DNA from 2 places in the Microlunatus panaciterrae genome. Region 1 is predicted to be linked to the other one. Evidence: riboswitches for the same ligand, from Rfam matches in the RefSeq annotation. Region 1 holds a riboswitch; the other holds the start of a gene.
The links. A riboswitch is a leader RNA that binds a small molecule or an ion and turns the genes downstream of it on or off. The one in region 1 is predicted to bind cobalamin.
Positions count from the first base shown of each region.

Region 2: linked by a shared signal. The riboswitch ahead of JOE57_RS12355 (ABC transporter substrate-binding protein) and the one ahead of JOE57_RS16215 (ribonucleoside-diphosphate reductase subunit alpha) in region 1 are both predicted to bind cobalamin.

Region 1 covers NZ_JAFBCF010000001.1:3,556,733-3,561,651, reverse strand. Annotated here, with positions in the region: gene dxr (1-deoxy-D-xylulose-5-phosphate reductoisomerase) at 1-268, opposite strand, end outside; gene JOE57_RS16230 (LOG family protein) at 367-1,458, shown strand; gene JOE57_RS16225 (hypothetical protein) at 1,525-2,085, shown strand; gene JOE57_RS16220 (cation diffusion facilitator family transporter) at 2,143-3,114, opposite strand; cobalamin riboswitch at 3,226-3,466, shown strand; gene JOE57_RS16215 (ribonucleoside-diphosphate reductase subunit alpha) at 3,594-4,919, shown strand, end outside.
Region 2 covers NZ_JAFBCF010000001.1:2,709,026-2,713,944, forward strand. Annotated here, with positions in the region: gene JOE57_RS12350 (FecCD family ABC transporter permease) at 1-515, opposite strand, end outside; gene JOE57_RS12355 (ABC transporter substrate-binding protein) at 658-1,890, opposite strand; cobalamin riboswitch at 2,046-2,266, opposite strand; gene JOE57_RS12360 (gamma-glutamyltransferase) at 2,239-3,633, opposite strand; gene JOE57_RS12365 (MFS transporter) at 4,081-4,919, shown strand, end outside.

The sequences.
Region 1 (4,919 bases):
CGATCCTGGGCAGCATCACCTCGCCCGACGACCAGCCGCGCTTGCTGGCCTCGGCGTACAACGCCAGCTGCAGGTCCTGCACCGCCGACGCCCGGGTCACCGCCACCAGCCGGGCCCCGGTGTCGAGCACCTGCCGGGCCAGCAGCTCGATGTTGCCGCCGCCGGCAGCCAGCCCGACCACCCGGAACGACTCCGGCTGAGCGGAGATCACCTCCAGGGCCTGGGTGCCGATCGATCCGGTGCTTCCCAATATGACGACGTCACGCACCCGCACATCCTCGCAGGTGCGGGTCGCACTCGACAGGCTACGGCCGCGCCCGTGCGCCGCCTCTCTGCCGGGGGCCGCCTTCTAGACTCACAGCCACCATGACACGGCGGACACTGGAGATCGAGTCGCTGGCCGACTTCGACGCGCACCTGGCGGCCACCCGGTCGCTCCATGGCTGGTTCATCCAGTCGGTCGACCTGACGGGCCGGGTGGCCGAGCTGCGGGCCGTCGACCCGCACGGAGCGGTCTTCCTCGGCTGCGAGTTGAGCGATGCGCAGGCGGTCGACCTCCGCACCCGCGGGGCCATGCTGTTCCCCCGGCTTCCCGACCTGCCGTTCGACCCGTACCGGCCGGGACTGTACGACGCCGCCGAGCTGTACGGCGGCGGCCCGTACGCCGAGAGCGTCGACGCGGCCATCTACGCCTGGTCCCAGTCGGGCCAGCACACCCTGGACCGGACCCTGGCCGCCGCCCTCCATGACCATGCGATCACCGACGCCCTGGACGAGGAGATGGCCAGGATCCCGGCCGGCGACGCCGTCGGGGTGATGGGTGGCCACACCCTGCTGCGGGACGGTGCCGACTACCGACTGGCGGCCCAGCTCGGTTGCCGGCTGGCGACGGCCGGCAAGACCGTCGTCACCGGCGGCGGTCCCGGAGCGATGGAGGCCGCCAACTTCGGCGCCTACCTGAGCCCCTGGCCGGATCGGCTGGACGAGGCGCTCGGCATCCTGGCCGAGATCCCCAGCTACCGGCCACGGGTGGACGCCTGGGCGGCCCAGGCCTTCCGGGTCCGGGACCGCTGGCCGCTGGCGCGGGCCGGCTCCAGTATCGGTATCCCCACCTGGTTCTACGGGCACGAACCGTCGAACCCGTTCGCCACCAGGATCGCCAAGTACTTCACCAACGCGCTCCGCGAGGACAGCCTGCTGCAGCGGTGCGGTGGCGGCATCATCTATCTGCCGGGAGCGGCCGGCACCGTCCAGGAGATATTCCAGGCCGTCACGGAGAACTTCTACGCCGCCGACGACACCCAGGTCACCCCGATGGTGCTGGTGGGTCGCGACTACTGGACCGAGGAGTTCCCGGCCTGGCCGCTGCTGCAACGGCTGGGCCATCGGCGCCCGATGGCGGCGAGCATCCACTGTGTCGAGGACATCGCCGCCGCCGCCGAGATCGTGCTCGGATAGCGATCCACAGGTTCCTGCCAGGTTGCCACCAGCGGGGCGCCAGGATCGACCGGCACAGTTGCCCACATGATGCGATCAAAGAAGACCACAGCAGCCGCCATCACCGGAGGCCTGCTGGCCCTCGGTGCCGGCATCGGCGTGGCCGGCCTCGCCTCGGCCGACCCGACCACCACCCCGTCAGCGACATCGTCATCCAGCGCCGCTCCCGACCGCCGGACCGACCGGCCGGGCCGGTTCCACGGCGAGCACGGGCAGCGTCAGGATGACCTCGCCAGGAGCCTGGCCGACAAGCTCGGCGTCACCGAGGCCAAGGTGACCGCCGCACTGCGGGCCATCAGGGACGAGAACAGGCCGACCGCCCCGCCGTCGGCCGGCACCGACCGCCCGACACCGGCGGCGCGCGACGCTGCACTGGCCAAGCAGCTGGCCGCGAAGCTCGGCATCCCCGAGGCCAAGGTGAAGGCGGCACTGGACCAGATCCGGACCGCCGCCCAGGCCGAGCGCGCCGCGGCACTCAAGAGCAGGCTCGACGCGGCGGTCAAGGCCGGGACGCTGACCCGGGCCGAGGCGGACGCGGTGACGAAGGCGGTGCAGAAGGGTGTGATCGAGGTCGGCGGCCCGCGCTGACACCCGGTCAGGTCCCACGGCTCCTCGGACGGACGACTCCGGCCACCGCGGGTGAGCTCAGCTCAACGAGGGCTCATCCGCGGTGGCCAGTGTCAGTACCGCCTCCTCGACGAACTCGTCCTTCTCCAGCGCCCGCTCGACCGCCCGCAGCCTGACGGCCAGGTCGTGCTCGGCGTCGTCGCCGGTCATGTCCACCGCAGCCACCAGGAAGACCCGGCTCGGTCCGACGAACTCAAGGTGCAGGTAGGTGATGCGCTCGATCTCGTCGAGCTGCAGCAGCCGCGACAGCACCCGGCTCCGCAGGCCCGGCGTGACCGCCTGTCCCACCAGGAAACGCCGGTTCCGGTCGATCAGGACGACAGCCACCACGCCCAGCAGGAGGCCGACCAGGATCGACCCGATGGCGTCGGGCACCGGTGAGCCGGTGAGCTGGTGCAGGCCGATTCCGGCGGCGGCGATCAGCAGCCCGAGCAACGCCGCCGAGTCCTCGAAGAACACCGCTCGCAGTGTCGGGTTGGAGGTCTTCATCACATGCGACAGCAGCTCGCGGTCGAGGGCGCGGGCCGACTTGCGGGACTGGAGGAACGCCTGGGTGAACGAGACGCCCTCCAGCACGAAGGCGATCGCGAGAATGATGTAGTTGATCGTGTAGTCCGTCGCCGGCTCCGGCGCCACCAGCGCCTGGACGCCGTGCATGATCGACACCACTGCTCCGGCGGTGAACAGCCCGAAGGCGGCGATCATCGACCACACGTAGGACTCTCGGCCGTAGCCGAGCGGGTGCTTGGTGTCCCGCCCGCGGTCGCCCTTGCGCTCAGCGACCAGCAGTAAGACCTCGTTGCCGGTGTCAGCCCAGGAGTGGGCCGCCTCGGCCAGCATGGACGCCGACCCGGTCAGGAAGGCCGCCACCGACTTGGCGATCGCGATCAGCAGGTTGGCGCCGAAGGCGATCACCACTGTCAGCATGCTGCTGTCCTGCGACGACTCGGCCGACGAGCCGGTCAGCGGTTCCTGCTTCGTGGTGCTCACCGTCTGACGATAGCGGTGGATGACCTAGGGAGCCTCCTTTCCCAGGGCAGTTTCGTGGACCTGGATCCAGAACCACTAGATCTAGGTAGTTACATTCGTGTCATTTCCATATATGGTGGTCTTGCAGCTGGTTCATCCGCTCAGCCAGAGCGGGTGTCGCAAGAGGGAATCCGGTGCGAGACCGGAACTGCCCCGCAGCGGTGAGCGAGAACGAACGTCGTCAGATGCACTGGGAACACCTGGGAAGCGACGACCAGTAGGCCACCGAGACGGCCCCGACCGGTGATCATCCCCGGCCGAGCCCGATCGGCTGCTCGCGAGTCCGAAGACCTGCCAGCGCATCTCCCGCGCAGAGTCGGGAGATGGTCCGCGGCTCCGTGGGAGAGCCAGGGGACGTGCCGCGCCGTCTCGGCGGTCGGTCCTCCCTGCCTCCCAGAGACCACGGGCTGCACCAGTCAGTGCGACACGAGGGATGTCCCATGCAGTCAGAGCCCACCCACCACCATCCAACGATCACCCCGGCGGACGTCAGCGTCGTCAAGCGTGACGGCAGCATCGAGCCCTACGACGGCTACCAGGTCGCCCGCTCGATCGAGGAGGCCGCCCGCGGTCTCGATGACGCCGTCACCCGTGCCACCCAGATCCAGTCCGAGCTGGAGATCACCCTGTTCGACCGGATCACCAGCGAGCAGCTCGACGAGTCCGTCATCCAGGTCGCCCTGCAGAACGTCAAGGAGGACCCGGCCTTCGACACGATCGCCAGCCGGCTGCTGGTGAAGACCCTGTACAAGAAGGTGCTCGCCCGACCGGCGGAGTCCGGCGCGGCGTTCTGCGCCGACCCGGACCAGCTTCGGCGCCGGCACCGCGACCTGTTCGAGGGCTACCTCCAACGAGGTGTCAACCAGGGCCTGCTGGACCACAGGCTGCCGGGGGCGTTCGACCTGCCGAGGCTTGCGGCCGCGCTCGACCCGGGCCGGGACGACCTGCTGCACTACATCGGTGCGCAGACGATGAGGACCCGCTACCTGCTGAACGGTTCCGATGCGCAGCCGATCGAGGTGCCGCAGTTCTTCTGGATGCGGGTCGCCATGGGCCTGTCCCTGAACGAGGCGGACGCCACCGCCGCCGCGCTGCAGTTCTACGACAAGATGTCGCGGCTGGAGTACCTCGCCGCCGGCTCCACCCTGGTCAACGCGGGCACCGCGTACGCGCAGCTGTCCAACTGCTTCGTGATGCAGCTGGAGGACGATATCGAGCACATCGCCAAGTCCATCCGCGACGTCATGTGGCTGACCAAGGGCACCGGTGGCATCGGGCTGTCCGTCACCAAGCTGCGCTCGGAGGGGTCCCCCATCCGCAGCAACAACACCACCTCCACCGGGCCGATCCCGTTCATGCACACCATCGACTCGACGCTGCGGGCCGTGTCCCGGGGCGGCAAGAAGTTCGGGGCGTTGTGCTTCTATCTGGAGAACTGGCACCTCGACTTCGCCCAGTTCCTGGACCTGAGGCAGAACGCCGGCGACCCCTACCGCCGGACCAGGACCGCCAACACCGCGGTCTGGATCTCGGACGAGTTCATGAAGCGGGTCCGCGCCGACGACGACTGGTATCTGTTCGACCCGCTCGAGGTGGCTGACCTGCCCGAGCTGTACGGTGCGGAGTTCTCGGCCCGCTACGCCGATTACGTCGAGCAGGCCGAGCGCGGCGAGCTGCGCCGGTTCAGCAGGATCCGGGCCCGCGAGCAGTTCAGGGCCATCCTGATCTCCCTGCAGACGACCTCGCACCCCTGGCTGACCTGGAAG
Region 2 (4,919 bases), 850 kb from region 1:
AACAGCGACACGACCGCACCGATGGTCGAGGACAGCATCACGCCGAGGATCAACAAGGTGACCACCGAACGTACCCAGCGACCCAGCAGCAGGATCAGCAGCAGGACCGCCAACGATCCGACCGCGGCAGCGGCGACCACACTCAGCCGTCCGGCGCCGACAGCCGAGACGAAGGTGGTGGTCGCGGTGCCGGTGCCGAGGGTGACGACAGCGACGCCCAGGCTGGCGCCGGAGGACACCCCGAGGATGTACGGGTCGGCCAGCGGGTTGGCGAACATCGTCTGCATCAACAGCCCGGCGACGGCGAGGCCGGCCCCGGCGAGTGCGGCCGTCGCCACCCGGGGCAGCCGGATCTGGTCCAGCAGGACGGTCCAGCCGGGCTGGCCGGCATCCCCGGAGCTCAGGTAGGACCACAGTGCGTGCACCGGGATGGTCACCGATCCGGTCGAGATCGCCACCACCACGGCGACGACCGCCAGCGCGCCGAGCGCCACCAGCACCACGGTCGACCTCATCGGCGGCCCCACCGGGCCAGGGAAACTGTCACTGGACGCGGCAAATTTGCCGCGTCCAGTGACAGTTTCCCAAGTCGACTTGGGAAACCGACACCGACACCGGAACGGACACGGACACCGACACCGGCCCGGGGGAGCGCGGTCACCGCAGCTGCCGGTAGAAGGTGAAGGTGTGGTCGGGCATCAGGTCGGGATGCAGGATGGCGATCAGGTCGGTGATGGTGAGGTCCGGGCGCAGCACGCCCAGCTCGTAGAAGTTGTTGCCGCCGGACGCGTTCACCTGCAGGCTGGGGGCCCACACCTGACCGGACTTGAAGGCGGCGAACTCGGCGAACCGCGGCTCCTCGGCCAGCGCCTCCTTCTTGGTGGTCCAGTTGCTTGAGGTGAGCCAGACCGGGGCCGTCCGGGACTTGGCGAAGACCGTCTCCAGATCGGTCTGGATGCTGCCGGTCGAGGTGTCGTCGGCATAGGGCCAGCTGCCCCTGGCGTCGGTCAGCATCCGCCCCATGAAGCTGCCGCCGGCGGGTACCGACCAGACGCCCTGGTAGGGCTGGCTCACCACCGCCTCGGTGGGTTTCGCGTCCTTGGCCAGCGCGACAGCCGCGTCGTAGTCGTGAGTGATCCTGCCGAACACCTCGGTGGCCTTGTCCTCGGTACCGGTGAGGGCGGCGAAGTACTTGATCCACTCGGCCCGACCGAGCGGGTCGTTCTCGAGGAACTCGGCATCGGCCAGGACCGGGATCTTCGCGTCCCGCACCGTCGCGTACGCCGGATCCTCGACCCCGCCGGTGACCAGCACGTCGGGCTTGGCCGCCACGATCTTCTCGGCGTCGGTCGTGCCGGCCGGCGCGAACTCGGTGACCCCTGCCTCCGCCACCCGCTGCTGGGCGGCCTTGGAGGAGATGAACGCCTTGGACGAGACCCCGGTCAGGACGCCGAGCTTGCCGAGCGCCTCCAGTGAGGGGATGTGCGTGGTGGACGCCGAGAACAGGCTCTTCACCGGGGTGGTCAGGACAGTGGCCTTGGCGAGCTCCCCGGTCAATGCCGGGGCCTTCGCCCCGCACCGCACCAGGACGTAGCTCTCCGGCTTGCCGCCGACGACCGGCTGCTTGACGGTCAGCACCTGGTACGAGCGGTGGTAGCTCAGGGTGAAGTTCCGGGCGTACTGCAGTCTCTGCTTGGTGGGGTAGTAGTCGGTCTCGGCGTCGAAGTGGGTGATGCAGCCGTCGGCTCCGACGGCGGCCGGAGTCGGCCCACCGGCCGGTCCGGTACCGGTGCCGGTTCCGCAGCCGGCCAGCAGCAGCGCTGCCGAGGCGGCCAACGTGCCGATCAGCGTGGTCAACGAGGGTGACCTGTGGGTGGTGGTGTGGTTCATGTGTGCTCCCGGGCGCGGGCGCGCCCTGGTCGGGGCGCCTGGTCCGTCGACCGCGCGGTCAGGGCACCTGCTTCCAGCTGCCTGGGGCCTCACACGAGCACTCCTCGCAGAGTGCACCGGGTGGTCGTCCCTCGCGACCCCAGACGCACAGGTCGGCGACCCGTGCGCCAACGGCAGGTCTTCGGACTCGTGGGCGGGGCCTTTCGGCCGGACCTACCGGCTGTCGCTTCCCAGGCCCACCCGTGTCGTCGACACGAGGACGCCCAGTGCTCTATGACAGCTGTCGTTCCCACTCACCGCTGCGGGGCAGCACCGGATTCACACCGGTTTCCCTTTCCGCTGGCCGGATCAGCCTATCGCAGGAATCACCACTCCACTGCGTCGCGGATCGGCCCCACCGCCCTCGACGCCGATGGCCGAGACGCCGCCGAAGTAGGGGTCGAGCCGTTCGGACACGAGCACCTCGTCACCCGCCAGCCGCAGTGCGTCGACGACCGCGTCGGAGAAGCCGGGTTCGAGCCGTACGGCCGCCGGCAGCGCATTCAACCGCGGCGCGTTGATGGCCTGCTGCGGGGCCGCGCCGGCCAGCACCCGCAGCACGCACTGCACCAACGCCGGCCGGATCCGTGACCCGCCGGCCGCTCCGGCCACGAGGATCAGGTTCCGGTCACCGTCGAGGGCGACCAGCGGCGACATCATCGAACCCATCCGGCTGCCCGGGTGCAACGCCTCCCGGATCAGCTCCCCCTCGCCCAGCATGGAGTTCAGGTGCACGCCGAAGCCGGGGACCCAGATGCCGGCGCCGAGGCCGAGGCTGGTGGTGACGGCGCAGGCGTTCCCGTCCTTGTCGACGGCCACCAGGTTGGTGGTCTCCGCCCGCCGAGCCGGGCCGCGCAGCGCCGCAGCCAGGGCGAGCGCCGCCGCCGGATCGTGCAGCGGGTCGGCCCTGACCCCGACCGCCGCCCGGGCCAGGGTGCCGAGGACGTCGTCGAGGTCGTCGCCGCGCGCCAGCACCGTACGGCCACGGATGTCCACCCCGGCCGGCTCGGACTCCCGCACCCGGTAGGCGGCCAGATCGGCCATCGACAGCGCTCCGCCGTCGGCGACAGCAGCGACCGCCGCCGCGGCGAAGGCTCCGGTGTAGAACCCGGCAGGGTCGTCGGCCAGCAGCGCATAGGCCGCGGGATGGTCCGGATGGTGCAGCAGGTCACCGGCCTGCAGGTTGGTGCCGTCCGGGCGCCGGTAGACCCGGGCGCCGTCGCCGGCGTGCATGGCCGACGTGATGTGCGGCAGGAGCGCCGCATGCTCGTACGGCAGCGGCGTGCCGTGCGCCGCCTGGTGTCCCGGCTCGACCACGTCGGCCCAGTCGAGGCGGCCCCAGCGCCGCCAGAGGTGATGGGCCCCGGCCGGGTTGCCCGGGACGGCGACGGTAGCGGCGCCGATGTCGTAGGGGATCGGCTGACCGCCCAGCGAGACCTCGATCGGCGTGCCCGGCCCGGCGGTCCGACCGTCCAGGCCCGGTACGGCGACGAAGAAGTCGACGCAGTGCACCCGCCTGGTGGCAGCCTCGTAGTAGACGGCGAAACCGCCGCCGCCGAGGCCGGTGAAGATCGTCTCGGCGGCGCAGCTGACCAGCATCATCGCCACCGCGGCGTCGGCCGCGGAACCACCCCGCCACAGGATGTCCGCACCGGCCTGGGCCGTCGAGGGATGGGCTGCAGCCACTCCAGGTCCGACCTTCACGCGCCCAACCCTATGCAGTTCACGTTCCGTGCAACAGCAGCGCGGCAGCCCAGGCCTCCGGGCGCTTGATCTGCACTGCGGGCGCCGGGACTTTCGTCCCGACTGTGAACCGTTTACCGGCCAAGCCCTAGCCCTGCCGCGACCGTTCGTGCAAGATGAGGTGACGACGAGGCGTGGGAGGACACCGACATCGTCCTGCTGCCGTCGGTGCAGCACGCGCGCCGATGATCAGCAGAAGGCCGCTGCCGGAGATGATCACCACCTCGTCCTTTCCTGGTCCGCACGGCCCCCGAACGCTGCTCACCGGGCCCGTGGCCGGGAACCGAACAGCTCGAGACAGCAGTGGGAGGTTGGATGAGCGGGCAGTCAGGTGGTCCGGGCCGTGGGGGTCCGAGCGCAGGGACCGCGTCGACCCCAGCCAGGTCGATCCCTGCCAGGGCGTGGCAGATGCTCGTTCTGGCCACCCTCGGCTTCGCCATCAACTTCTGGGCCTGGGCGCTGCTCAGCCCGCTCGGTCCCAGGTTCAAGGAGCTTCTCCAGCTGTCCAGCTCCGAACAGGCGCTGCTGGTCGCGGTGCCGGTGATCGTCGGCTCGCTCGGTCGCATCCCAGTGGGAGCGCTGACGGACCGGTTCGGTGGTCGGGTGATGTTCCCGCTGGTCTCGGCCGCCACCATCGTCCCGGTGCTGTTTCTGGGGCTGTTCGGACAGGACTCGCTGGCGTTGTTGATCATCGGCGGCTTCTTCCTCGGCATCGGCGGTACGGCCTTCGCCGTCGGTGTCCCCTTTGTCAACGCCTGGTTCCCGCCGGAACGGCGTGGCCTGGCCGTCGGCGTCTTCGGCGCCGGCATGGGCGGCACCGCCATCAGCGCACTGACAACGGTCAAGCTGGTCGTCGGGCTGGGCCCGACCACGCCGTTCCTGATCACTGCCGTGGCGCTGGCGGTCTATGCCGTGGTGGCCTGGCTGCTGCTGCGGGATGCGCCGGGGCGGCGAGCACCGACCGAGTTGTTCCTCCGCCGGCTGGTGACCACCACCCGGCTGCCGATCACCTGGCAGGCGGCCATCCTCTACGCCGTCGCCTTCGGCGGCTACGTCGCGTTCTCGGTCTACCTGCCCGCCTACCTCAAGACCGCCTACGGACTGACCCAGGCCGACGCGTCGAACCGGATGGCCGGCTTCGTGCTCGTCGCAGTGCTGATGCGCCCGGTCGGCGGCTGGCTGTCGGACCGGCTCGGTTCGCTCCGGGTGCTGGCCGCGGTGTACGCCCTGGTCGCCGTGTTCGCCTT